One region of the Acidovorax sacchari genome, then DNA from elsewhere that is predicted to be linked to it. Evidence: predicted binding sites of a transcription regulator. Region 1 holds the regulator's gene; the other holds the start of a gene.
The links. The regulator LexA, encoded in region 1, represses DNA repair genes until DNA is damaged. The targets are predictions, from matches to a motif close to ACTGTATNNNNATACAGT.
Positions count from the first base shown of each region.

Region 1 (6,595 bases):
CGGGCTGCTGGGCAACATCGGCGTGAAGAGCGAGGAGGAAGACTGGTACCTCGGCGCGCGCGGCATCAAGTTCTACAAGCATCCCGGGGCGCACCTGTCGAAGAAGCCCGGGCGCTGGATCGTGGCGGCGGAACTGGTGGAGACCACGCGCCTCTTCGGGCGCGGCATCGCTGCCATCGAGCCGCAGTGGATCGAGGAGATGGGCGGCCACCTGCTCAAGAAGCAGATGTTGGACCCGCACTGGGAGCGCAAGGCCGCGCAGGTGACGGCGCTGGAGCGCGCCACGCTCTACGGCATCGTCATCTACAACAACCGCCGCGTGAATTTCGGCAAGGTGGACCCGCGCACCGCCCGGGAAATCTTCCTGCGCGAGGCGCTGGTGGGCGACCAGTGGCCGCAGGACTGGGAGCGGCGCCTGCCGTTCCTGACGGCCAACCGCAAGCTGATCGCCAAGGTGGAGGAGCTGGAGCACAAGTCGCGGCGCCAGGACGTGCTGGTGGACGAAGAGCTCATCTACGCCTTCTACGACCAGCAGGTGCCCGCCGACATCTGCACCGGCGCCGATTTCGAATCCTGGTACCGCGAGGCCAGCCGCGTGAAGCCGGACCTGCTCAAGCTCACGCGCGATGAGCTGATGCGCCACGAGGCCGCCGGCATCACCACCAGCGCCTTCCCGCGCGTGGTGCGGCTGGGCGGCGTGGACTGCGCGGCCACCTACCTGCACGAACCCGGCGATCCGCGCGATGGCGTCACCGTCACGGTGCCGCTCTTCGTGCTCAACCAGGTCAGCGAAGAGCGCTGCGAATGGCTGGTGCCGGGCATGCTCAAGGACAAGATCCAGGCACTGCTCAAGAGCCTGCCGCAGCGCCCGCGCAGCCGCTTCGTGCCCTTGCCGGACAACGCTGCGCGCCTGGCCGAACTGCTGGGCACGCCCGAGCGCTTCGGGCAGGGCAGCTTGGTGGACGTGCTGCTCAAGCAGGTGCGTGACGAGACCTCGCTCGACGTGAAGCGGGCGGATTTCAAGCTCGACATGCTGAGCCCGCACCTGTTCATGAACTTCCGCGTGGTGCACGAGGATGGCCGGCAGCTCGGCCAGGGGCGCAATCTGGGCGCACTCAAGGCCGAATGGGGCGCCAAGGCCCGGGGCGCGTTCCAGGCCCTGGCGGGGCTCAAGCTCGGGGGGGCTGCCACGGATGCCGAGCGCAGCGCGGCGCCTGCCGGGGACGTCCCCGCTGCCCGGGCCGGCCAGGGGGAGGCGCATGGCAGGCACGCGGATGGCCGTGCGGCTTCCGCTGCCGGCAAACCGGCCAGTGCCGGCCCGGCGGCTGCGCCCGCACCGGCAGCCGTGCCGGCGGGCCAGCGCTACACGGCCTGGACCTTCGGCGAACTGCCCGAGCTGATGGAAATCCGCAAGGGCGGGCAGACGCTCATCGGCTTCCCGGCGCTCATCGATGGCGGCGATGCGGTGACCATCGAGGTGTTCGACGAACCCGGGGTGGCCGCAGCGCGCCACCGCGCGGGCTTGCGCCGGCTGTTCGCGCTGCAGATCAAGGATGCGCTCAAGTACCTGGAAAAGAACATCCCGGACATGCAGAAGATGGCGGTCGCCTACATGCCGCTGGGCACGCAGGAAGAGTTGCGCGCGCAGATCATCGACGTCGCGCTGGACCGCGCTTTCCTGGTCGACCCCCTGCCCACGACCGAGGCAGACTTCCAGCGCCGCGTGCAGGAAGGCCGGGGGCGGCTTACGCTGATCGCCAACGAGGTCGCGCGGCTGGCCGGTGCGATCCTGCTCGAATACGCCGCGGCGGCGCGCAAGATCAAGGATACGAAAGGTGCACCCGAGGCCACCCAGGACGCGCAGCAGCAACTGCAAAGGCTCATTCCGAAGAACTTCCTGGCGGTGGCGCCCTGGTCGCAGCTTGCGCACTTCCCTCGCTACCTGAAGGCCATCACCCTGCGCCTGGACAAGGTGCGCGCCGATCCTGCACGCGACGCCACGCGGCTCGCGGAACTGCGCCCCCAGGAGCAGCGCTACTGGCGGCTCGTGGCCGAGCGCAAGGGGCAGGTGGATGCGCGCATGCAGGAGTTCCGCTGGCTGCTGGAGGAACTGCGGGTGAGCTTCTTCGCCCAGGAACTCCGCACGCCGCAACCCGTGAGCGTGAAGCGCCTGGACAAGCTCTGGGCACAGATCAACAGCTGACGCGGCGGGCGGCCGGGTGCCGCGCGCTGCAGATCATTGCAGCACGGCTTCCGCGGCGGCCCAGCGCTCCAGTTCCGCCCGCACATCGGCCATGCGCCCGGAGATCACGAAGCGCTCCGGCGTACCCGCCTGCCGGCGCTGCACCACCCGCACTGCGCCCGGCACCCGCGCCGCGCAGGTGCGCTGGCTGCCGGCCGGCGCGCGCGCGGGGCGCTCCACCGCGATCGAGTGCAGTGCGGTGGAGGCATCTGCAGGCAGTGCCACGGATGCGGCGGCACCGGCCTTTGCGCTGCCATGGACCGTAGCGGCTGGCGGGCCGTCGGAGGGGTGGTGGTCGGCCATGGACGTGTCGGATGCCCCGCGACCGTGGGCCGGACAATCCGGCCAGCGCGAACGTGTGGCGGGGCGGACGGACGCATTCCCCGAGGAAGTGCCCCGCAGCCAGCGGACGAGGCCGTGCAGCGGCTGCAGGCAGGACGAGAGGGTGGCGAGATCGAGCAAAGCCTTTGCCATGGAAAAACTCCAGCGGTCAGAATGGGTTGAACACTGGCAGGATTGGCTTTAGACGGGCAGGGCGATGCCGCAGGGTTGACCATCCACACGAAGAGGAAAGCCAGACGCCCGCCACCTGGGCAACGCCAAACGGGGAAACAGGGCGCGAACCGTGCTCCGGCGCCATGCGCCGGACGGCCCGCAGCCGGCTACATCAGCATGGTGTTGCGGATGAGGCCTACGGCCAGCCCCTCGATCTCGAACGATTCGCCGGGCTGCACGGTGATGATGGGATAGTCGGGGTTCTCGGGCAGCAGCTCGATGGCACCCGCGGTGCGCCGCAGGCGCTTGACGGTGACTTCGTCACCCAGGCGGGCGACGATGATCTGGCCATTGCGCGCCTCGCGGGTGGACTGCACGGCGAGCAGGTCGCCATCCATGATGCCGGCATCGCGCATGGACATGCCCCGGACCTTGAGCAGGTAGTCGGGCTTGTGCTGGAAGAGGCTGCCTTCCACGCTGTAGGTCTGGTCCACGTGTTCCTCGGCGAGAATCGGTGAACCTGCGGCGACGCGGCCGATGAGCGGCAGCATGAGTTGCGAGATGCCGGGAATGGGCAGGTGGAACTGGGTGCCGCGGGCCGCATTGATGGACCGCACGGCCTCGCCGCGCAGCCGGATGCCACGCGACGTGCCGCTCACCAGTTCGATGACGCCCTTGCGTGCCAGTGCCTGCAGGTGCTCTTCGGCCGCATTGGCGGACTTGAAGCCGAACTCCGCGGCGATTTCCGCCCGGGTGGGGGGCGCTCCGGTGCGTGCAATGGCGGTCTGGATGAGATCCAGGATCTGCTGTTGGCGGGCAGTGAGCTTGGGGCTGTCGAGCATGCGGGGCACTCCAGTGAAGGAAGATCGCGCCGGACGGGCGCTGGGCGGATCGATTCACCTGTGGATCGATCCAGTCACTGTATTTTTAAACAGTTTTCAAAGGCAATGCAAGTGGTTGCAGGAAAAATCCTGGTGCTGGGCACCGGTGGAACCATCGCCGGTACGGCCGGAAACGCGGAAGACAACATCGGCTACACCGCCGCGCAGGTCGGCATCGACCAGTTGCTGGCAGCAGTGCCCGGACTGGCGCGCGCCGCCGGCGGCGCGCGGCTGGAGGCTGAACAGGTCGCGCAGATCGACAGCAAGGACATGGACGGGGCCGTATGGCGTGCGCTGGCCCTGCGCTGCGAGGACGCACTGGCGGATCCCGGTGTGCGTGCCGTGGTGGTCACGCACGGCACCGATACCCTCGAGGAGACCGCGTGGTTTCTCCACCGCGTGCTCGCGGGAGCGCGGGACAAGCCCGTGGTGCTCGTCTCTGCGATGCGCCCGGCCACCGCGCTGGCGCCCGATGGACCGCAGAACCTGCTCGACGCCGTCGCCGTGGCCGCCACGCCGGGCGCGCGCGGGGTCGTGGCAGTGGCCGCCGGGGAGGTGCACGGGGCGCAGCGGGTACAGAAGGTGCATCCTTACCGGCTGAATGCCTTCGCGTCCGGCGAGGCGGGCCCCCTGGGCTGGGTGGAGGAGGGGCGCGTGCGGCTCGCCGCCGGATGGCCCGCGGCGGAATCCTCCGGATCATCGGCCGAAGCTGCCGCGGCGCTGAAGGCGCTGCGCAGCGGCGCGGAGTGGCCGCGCGTCGAAGTCGTGTTGTCGCATGCGGGCGCGACCGGACGCGTTGTGGATCTGCTGGTGGCCGACGGGGTGCACGGGCTGGCCGTGGCCGCCACCGGCAACGGCACGCTGCATCGCCATCTGCAGGCCGCGCTGGAGCGGGCACAGGCCGCTGGCGTGGCCGTGCGGGTGGCCACGCGGTGCCCCCTGGGCCAGCTGCTGCCCCGTCCTGGCGACACGCTGCCCGCCGCCCAGGGGCTGAGCGTGGTGAAGGCGCGGGTGGAACTGCTGCTGGAGCGGCTGGCGCAGCCACGGGCCTAGGGCGCCCCCCAGCCCGGAAACGAAAACGCCGCCCGGAGGGCGGCGTCGATCACGGGCCGGCCAGGCGCCGTCCCTGTGCCAGGCGCTCAGTCCGCCAGGGCGGCCAGCGCGCGCTGGGTGATTTCCTCGACCGTGCCGGTACCGCTGATGGCGCGGTACTTGGGGGCATGGGCCGGATCGTTCTTCGCCCAGGTGGAGTAGTACTCCACGAGCGGGCGCGTCTGCGCGCTGTACACCTCCAGGCGCTTCTTCACCGTGTCTTCCTTGTCGTCCTCGCGCTGGATCAGGTCCTCGCCGGTGACGTCGTCCTTGCCTTCCACCTTGGGTGGGTTGAACTTCACATGGTAGGTGCGGCCGCTGGCCGGGTGCGAGCGGCGGCCGCTCATGCGCTCGATGATGGCATCGAACGGCACGTCGATCTCCAGCACGTAGTCGAGCTTGACGCCCGCTGCCTTCATGGCATCGGCCTGGGGAATGGTGCGCGGAAAGCCGTCGAAGAGGAAGCCCTTGGCGCAGTCCGGCTGGGCGATGCGGTCCTTCACGAGATTGATGATGAGGTCGTCGCTCACCAGCTTGCCGGCATCCATGACGGCCTTGGCCTGCTGTCCCAGCGGCGTGCCGGCCTTCACGGCGGCGCGCAGCATATCGCCGGTGGAGATCTGCGGAATGCCGTATTTCTGGCAGATGAACGCGGCTTGCGTGCCCTTCCCGGCGCCGGGCGCGCCCAAAAGAATCAGTCTCATGGAGGTCCTCTAAGTGTTGAAATCAGCCAGCGCCGGAAGCCCGGGGCTTGCCGTAGGCCCGGGGTGGCGCTTCAATCGCGGGCAAGGATAGCATGCGGGTCCTTCCGTCAGCCTGACAGCCGCGACACCATCGTGACGGCATGCGGCGTGCGGTTTCAGCGCAGCAGCGAGCGCACCCGTTCGAGGTCTTCCGGCGTGTCCACGCCCGGCCCTGGCGCGGTGTCCGCCACATGCACTGCAATGCGGTGTCCGTGCCACAGGGCGCGCAATTGCTCCAGCGCTTCCAGGGCTTCCGTGGGGGCCGGCGGCAGCGCGGAAAACGCCCGCACGAAAGCTGCCCGGTAGCTGTAGATGCCGATATGGCGCAGCGGCGCAAAGCCCGCAGGCACGCCCGCGAGCCCGCCCTGCCACCATGCCGTGTCCGCGTGGCCGCGCGCATGCGGAATCGGTGCCCGGCTGAAATAGTGCGCGAGGCCGCGGGCGTCGAGCACCACTTTCACCACGTTGGGATTGGCGAAGTCCTCCAGCGCATGGATGGCATGCGCTGCCGTGCCCATGTCCGCTTCGGGGCGGGCCGGCAACAGGCTGGCGACCGCGTCGATGAGGGCTGGTGCGATCAGCGGCTCGTCGCCCTGCACGTTCACCACCACGTCGTCGTCGGCCAGCCCGAGCAGCATGCAGGCTTCGGCCAGCCGGTCGCTGCCGCTGGGATGGTCCGCGCGCGTCGCGACGGCCTGCACCCCGTGCGCCGCACAGGCTTCCAGGATGCGGGGGTGGTCGGCCGCCACGACCACGCGGGCGGCCGCGCTGCGGGCGGCCTGCTGCGCCACCCGCACGACCATCGGGACGCCGCCGATATCCGCCAGCGGCTTGTCGGGGAGTCGGGTCGATGCCAGCCGGGCGGGAATCAGGACGGTGAAGCCAGCGGACGCGGCCGGGCCGCTCACGCCTCCAGCTCCGCGTCGGTCAGCGTGCGGGCCTCGGTTTCCAGGAGGACCGGAATGCCGTCGCGCACCGGGTACGCGAGGCGTGCGCTGCGCGACACCAGTTCGTCGCGCTCGCGGTCGTAGGTCAGGGGACCTTTGGTGACCGGGCAGACCAGCAGTTCGAGCAGTTTGGGATCCATGGCGTGGCAAGCAAGTTCGGGAAAATGGAGCCCGATCATAGCGAGGGCTGGCGCA
Region 1 is NZ_AP035783.1:3,102,890-3,109,484, reverse strand. Features, by position in the region: gene hrpA (ATP-dependent RNA helicase HrpA) at 1-2,203, shown strand, start outside; gene ACGHC0_RS13955 (hypothetical protein) at 2,237-2,716, opposite strand; gene lexA (transcriptional repressor LexA) at 2,905-3,579, opposite strand; gene ACGHC0_RS13945 (asparaginase) at 3,685-4,671, shown strand; gene adk (adenylate kinase) at 4,758-5,414, opposite strand; gene kdsB (3-deoxy-manno-octulosonate cytidylyltransferase) at 5,570-6,361, opposite strand; gene ACGHC0_RS13930 (Trm112 family protein) at 6,358-6,540, opposite strand; gene lpxK (tetraacyldisaccharide 4'-kinase) at 6,576-6,595, opposite strand, start outside.

Region 2 (6,595 bases), 1.6 Mb from region 1:
TGCACGGGCTTGCCGTCCAGGCCCACCATGGTCAGGTTGATGGGCGCGGAGGTTTCCAGGCTGGTGTGCGCCAGCAGCGTGGTGATCAGTTCCTGCTGCGGCACCTTGCCGGTCTTGGGCTCGAACACGATGCGCACGGGCGCATCCTTGCTCGACTCGTCGCGCACCACGTCCAGCACGCCCAGCACCGTGGCCTTGAGCTGCGTCTGCTCCTGCGACAGCGCCTTCTTGCCGGCTTTCACCTTGGGATTGGTGAGTTCCTCGATCTCTTCGAGCACCTTCTGGGCGGACACGCCGGGCGGCAGCTCGGTGACCACCATCTGCCACTGGCCGCGCGCGAGGTCCTCGATCTTCCAGCGCGCGCGCACCTTCAGGCTGCCGCGGCCCGTGCGGTAGGCGTCCTGGATGTCGCCGGGGCTGCTGATGATCTGCCCGCCCCCCGGATAGTCCGGGCCCGGCACCATCGCGGCGAGTTCCTCGTCGGCGAGCTTCGGGTTCTTCACCAGCGCCACGCAGGCGTCGGCGATCTCGCGCAGGTTGTGGCTCGGGATCTCGGTGGCCAGGCCGACGGCGATGCCGCTCGCGCCGTTGAGCAGCGCGAACGGCAGGCGCGCGGGCAGTTGCCGCGGCTCCTCCGTCGAGCCGTCGTAGTTGGGCACGAAATCGACCGTGCCCTGGTCGATCTCATCGAGCAGTAGGCTGGCGATGCGCGTGAGCCGCGCCTCGGTGTAGCGCATGGCCGCGGCACCGTCGCCGTCGCGGCTGCCGAAGTTGCCCTGGCCGTCGATGAGCGGGTAGCGCTGGCTGAAATCCTGCGCGAGCCGCACCAGCGCATCGTAGGCCGACTGGTCGCCGTGCGGATGGAAGCGGCCCAGCACGTCGCCGACCACGCGGGCGCTCTTCACGGGCTTGGCCGGCACGTTGCGGGTCGGCCCGCCGTAGGCCAGGCCCATGCGCTCCATCGCGAAGAGGATGCGGCGCTGCACCGGCTTCATGCCGTCGCACACGTCCGGCAGCGCGCGGCCCTTCACCACGGAGAGCGCGTACTCCAGGTAGGCGCGCTGCGCATAGCCGGCCAGGCCCAGGTGGTCGCCGGACGCGGGCTGGGAGAAGTCGAGGGTGGGTTGGTCGTTGTCGCTCATGCGTCGGGAAGGATGGAAAGAGGAACGCGGCGGACGGTGCGCCGCGGTGTCGTTCGAAAGATCAGGGCGCGCCCTGGACCACGGGTGCCGCCAGCTCCATGCGCACCCGGCCGGCCGCGGCGCCGCGCCCCGCTGCCACCGGCGCCGGAGCGGCCGCCGCGGGCTTGAGCAGGGCATAGAGCCCCAGCACGCTCTTCACGTAATTCTGCGTCTCGCGGTAGGCGGGAATGCGGCGGCCGGCGCGCTGCACGGCGCCCTCGCCCGCGTTGTAGGCGGCCAGCGCCAGATCCAGCCGGCCCTCGAAGAGATCGATCAGGTGGCGCAGGTAGCGCGCGCCGGCCGCGATGTTCGTGCCCGGGTCGGTGAGCTTCTGCTCCACCGAACGCCTGGCCTCGCGCGCCACGCCGAAGCGTTCGGCCGTGGCCGGCATCACCTGCATGAGCCCCACGGCGCCGCGCGGCGACACTGCCTGCGGATCGAACCCCGATTCGGTCGCGATCACGGCCTGCAGCAGTTCGTAGTCGAGCCCGTGCTGGTTCGCCGAGGCGCGCAGGAAATGCTTCACGCGCTTGACCTCGGGGGCGATGTCGAAATAGGCCAGGCGCCGCGCGCCCTCCGGCGTGGCTGCCGGCGCCACACCGGGCGGCACCAGGCCCGTGCCCGTGGAGCGCCCGTCCCTGGTCGAGTCGAACACGTCGCCGCGGAAGAACAGGCTGTAGCGCTCGTCGATGCGCTCGGCCGCGAAATGCGTCACGCCGCGCTCGTCCACGTAGGCCCAGAGGTCCGCATGGGCGGATTGCAGCGGCAGCCACAGCGCGAGCCCCAGCGCGGCCATCCGCGCGCCCGCCGCCAGCTGCCGCCGCAGCCGGGCCCCCGCCGTGCCATCCGCCACGCGCTGCGCCGCCATGGCTCAGATATCCACTTCCACGGCGTCGCCGTGCAGTTCCATCAGCTCGCGCCGCGCGGCCGCCTCGCCCTTGCCCATGAGCTTGGTGATGAGGCCCTCGGTTTCGGCGAAGCCCAGGTCGCCCAGCTGCACGGGCAGCAGGCGGCGGGTGTCGGGGTTGAGCGTGGTCTCCCAGAGCTGCTCGGCATTCATCTCGCCCAGCCCCTTGAAGCGGCTGATCTGGCACTTCTCGCGCGCCACGCCGTCCTTGGCGCACTTGTCGAGGATCGCCTCCAGCTCGCCGTCGTCCAGTGCATAGACCTTCGAGGCCGGCTTCTTGCCGCGCGCCGGCACGTCCACGCGGTAGAGCGGCGGACGCGCCACGTAGATGTGGCCGGTCTCGATCAGCTTGGGGAAGTGACGGAAGAACAGCGTGAGCAGCAGCACCTGGATGTGGGATCCATCGACGTCGGCATCCGACAGGATGCAGACCTTGCCGTAGCGCAGGCCGGAGAGGTCCGGCGTGTCGTCGGGGCCGTGCGGGTCCACGCCCAGCGCCACGGAGATATCGTGGATCTCGGTGTTGGCGAACAGCCGGTCGCGGTCCACCTCCCAGGTATTGAGCACCTTGCCGCGCAGCGGCAGCACGGCCTGGCATTCCTTGTCCCGGCCCATCTTGGCGCTGCCCCCGGCGGAGTCGCCCTCCACCAGGAACACCTCGTTGTGCGACAGGTCGCGGCTCTCGCAGTCGGTGAGCTTGCCGGGCAGCACGGCCACGCCGGAGCCCTTCTTCTTCTCGACCTTCTGCCCGGCCTTCTGGCGCGTCTGCGCGGCCTTGATGGCGAGCTCGGCGAGCTTCTTGCCGTAGTCCACGTGCTGGTGCAGCCACAGCTCGAGCGCGGGCCGCACGTAGCTCGAGACCAGCCGGACGGCATCGCGCGAATTGAGTTTTTCCTTCACCTGGCCCTGGAACTGCGGATCCAGCACCTTGGCCGAGAGCACGTACGAGGCGCGCGCGAACACGTCCTCGGGCAGCAGCTTCACGCCCTTGGGCAGCAGCGAGTGCAGCTCGATGAAGCTCTTGACCGCCTGGAACAGGCCGTCGCGCAGGCCCGCGTCGTGCGTGCCGCCTGCGCTGGTGGGAATCAGGTTGACGTAGCTCTCGCGCACGGGCGCGCCCTCGTCGGTGAAGCCCACGCACCATGCGGCGCCCTCGCCTTCGGCGAAGCTCTCGTTGTGCCGGTCGGCATAGCCCTCGCCCTCGAAGAGCGGTATCACCGGGTCGGCCGACAGGCTCTGGCCCAGGTAGTCGCGCAGGCCGCCCTTGTATTGCCAGGTCTGCGTCTCCTTGGTCTTTTCGTTGACCAGCGACACGGTCACGCCCGGCATCAGCACGGCCTTGCTGCGCAGCAGGTGGACCAGTTCGCCCATCGGCAGCGCGGTCGACTCGAAATACTTGCCGTCCGGCCACACGCGCACCGTGGTGCCCTGGCGGCGTTCGCCCGCGGCCAGGGGCCGTGCCGTGAGCGGCTCGGTGACGTCGCCGCCCTCGAACACGAGGCGTGCGATCTGCCCGTCGCGGTGCGTGGTGGCCTCCAGCCGCAGCGCCAGGGCGTTGGTGACCGAGACGCCCACGCCGTGCAGGCCGCCCGAGAAGCTGTAGGCACCGCCCTTGCCCTTGTCGAACTTGCCGCCGGCATGCAGGCGCGTGAAGACCAGCTCGATCACCGGCGCCTTCTCCTCGGGGTGCAGGCCGAACGGAATGCCGCGCCCGTCGTCCTCGATGCCGACGGAGCCGTCGGCGAACAGCGTGACCTTGATGCGCTTGCCGTGCCCGGCCAGGGCCTCGTCGGCCGCGTTGTCGAGCACTTCCTGGATGATGTGCAGCGGGTTGTCCGTGCGCGTGTACATGCCCGGCCGCTGCTTCACGGGCTCCAGGCCCTTGAGCACGCGGATCGAACCTTCGGAATAGTCGCTGGGCGAAACGGAAGAGGGTTTGGCTGCCATGGGCGCGGATTGTAGTGCGGCGTGCCCGGCGGCACTGGATGGAAAGACAGCCACCCGCCTGCCGCACGGGTTAACCCGCATTCCGCGGCGAGCGCCGGCGGACGCTTTTGGCTACATTCGATGGATGTCCTCCGAAACCCCGAAGCTCTCCATGGTGCAGGTCCTGGCCTGCGGCGCGGCCGTCGTCACGCTCTCCATGGGCATCCGCCACGGCTTCGGCCTGTGGCTGCAGCCCATCACGCAGGACATGGGCTGGACCCGCCAGACGTTCGCGCTCGCGCTCGCCGTGCAGAACCTCGCCTGGGGCCTGTTCGGCATCTTCGCGGGCATGGCGGCCGACCGCTTCGGGGCCTTCCGCGTGCTGATCGCGGGGGCAGTGCTCTACGCCCTCGGGCTGGCCGGCATGGCGCTGTCGCCCACGCCCCTGCTGTTCGCCCTCACGGCCGGCGTGCTGATCGGCGCGGCGCAGGCGGGCACCACCTACGCCGTGATCTACGGCGTGCTGGGCCGCCAGATCGCGCCCGAGAAGCGCTCCTGGGCCATGGGCGTGGCCGCGGCGGCCGGCTCATTCGGGCAGTTCCTGATGGTGCCCGTGGAGGGCCAGCTGATCGCCCGCCTGGGCTGGCAGGAATCGCTGCTCGCCCTCTCGGCCATGGTGATGCTCATCGTGCCGCTGGCCTTCGGCCTGCGCGAGCCGGGCTTCGGGCGCCGCGCCGCAGGCACTCCCGCAGCGCCGCGCAGCCAGACCGTGGGCGAGGCCCTGTCCGAAGCGCTGCGCTACCCCAGCTTCCTGCTACTCACGGCCGGGTACTTCGTGTGCGGCTTCCAGGTGGTGTTCATCGGCGTGCACATGCCCAGCTACCTCAAGGACCACGGCCTCTCGCCCCAGGTGGCGAGCTACGCGCTGGCCCTGATCGGCCTCTTCAACGTCTTCGGCACCTACATCGCCGGCACCCTGGGCCAGCGCATGGCGCGCCGGCACATCCTGGCCTTCATCTATTTCGCCCGCGCGGTGGCGATCACCGTGTTCCTGCTCGCGCCGCTCACCCCCGTCTCGGTGTACGTGTTCTCCGCGGTGATCGGGTTCCTGTGGCTGTCCACCGTGCCGCCCACCAACGCCACGGTGGCGCAGATCTTCGGTGTGCAGCACCTCTCGATGCTGGGCGGGTTCGTGTTCTTCAGCCACCAGATCGGCAGCTTCCTGGGCGTCTGGCTGGGCGGCTACCTCTACGACCGCACGGGCAGCTACGACGTGGTCTGGTACCTCGCCATCGCCTTGGGGCTGGTGGCCGGCCTCATCAACCTGCCGGTGCGCGAATCGCCGATCGCGCGCACGCCGGTCCGGACGGGCGCCCCCGCCTGAGGCGCAGCATGCCCACGGCTTCCGCCCCTTTGCCTCCCCCTTCCTCCCGGCGCCCCGGCTGGAAGCGGTGGCTGCCCTGGACCCTCGCGGCCGCCGTGGCGCTGTCCGCCGCCTTCACGCTCTATGCGGAGCCCGGCTTCGTGGTGATGATGGCGGACCAGGTCTGGTCCTGTTTCTGAACTCCCGCCGCGGCACGTCCGCCGCAATCCCTGCCTCCTCTCTCCCGCGCTCCTCCCTTGATGCACCGTCCCGGCCCGCCACCCCATGCCGCGCTGCACGGCCACGACGTGCCGTCCGAATGGATCACGCGCTGGGCCCACCTGGTGCCGCCGCGCGGCCACGTGCTGGACGTGGCCTGCGGCAGCGGCCGGCACCTGCGCTGGTTCCATGCGCGCGGCCATGCCGTGAGCGGCGTGGACCGCTCCGCCGAAGCGATCGATCCGCTCACGCCGCTGGGGGAACTCATCCATGCGGACATCGAACAGGGCCCCTGGCCCTTCGCCGGGCGCCGCTTCGACGCCGTGGTGGTGACCCACTACCTCTGGCGCCCCCTGCTGCCCGCCCTCGCGGCCAGCGTCGCGCCCGGCGGCGTGCTGCTGTACGAAACCTTCGCGCGCGGCAACGGGACCGTGGGCCGGCCGTCGCGGCCGGAGTTTCTGCTGGAGCCCGGGGAACTGCTGGCGGCCTTCCCCGGTCTCAGGGTGGTCGCCTACGAGGACGGCTTCCTGCCGTCTCCGGAGCGGTTCGTGCAGCGCCTCGCGGCCGTCCGGGAAGCGCCCGGCGACGGGCCACCCCGCCACCCCCTCGTGCCTCCCGCCTCCGGTTAACCCCCCGGCCGGGCCGGTTACACACTCGTTAGAATGCTCTTTTACCGTTTTCCTTCGTGGACATGACCTCTTCCAGCGCCACCCTCACCGGCAGCATCGTCGCCCTCGTCACCCCCATGCACGAGGACGGCAGCGTGGACTACCCCACCCTGCGCAAGCTGATCGACTGGCATGTCGCCGAAGGCACCGACTGCATCGGCGTGGTGGGCACCACCGGCGAATCGCCCACCGTCAATGTCGAGGAGCACTGCGAGATCATCCGCGTGGCCGTCGAGCAGGCCGCCAGGCGCGTGCCCATCATGGCCGGCTGCGGCGCCAACTCCACGGCCGAGGCCATCGAGCTCGCCCGCTTCGCCAAGAAGGTGGGCGC
Region 2 is NZ_AP035783.1:1,518,735-1,525,329, reverse strand. Features, by position in the region: gene parC (DNA topoisomerase IV subunit A) at 1-1,142, opposite strand, end outside; gene ACGHC0_RS06900 (lytic transglycosylase domain-containing protein) at 1,204-2,049, opposite strand; gene ACGHC0_RS06895 (DNA topoisomerase IV subunit B) at 2,053-4,035, opposite strand; gene ACGHC0_RS06890 (MFS transporter) at 4,160-5,398, shown strand; gene ACGHC0_RS06885 (hypothetical protein) at 5,407-5,577, shown strand; gene ACGHC0_RS06880 (class I SAM-dependent methyltransferase) at 5,638-6,225, shown strand; gene dapA (4-hydroxy-tetrahydrodipicolinate synthase) at 6,288-6,595, shown strand, end outside.
Region 2: ACGHC0_RS06895 (DNA topoisomerase IV subunit B) is a predicted target of LexA. The motif match lies at 4,069-4,086, and genes of this name have one in related genera.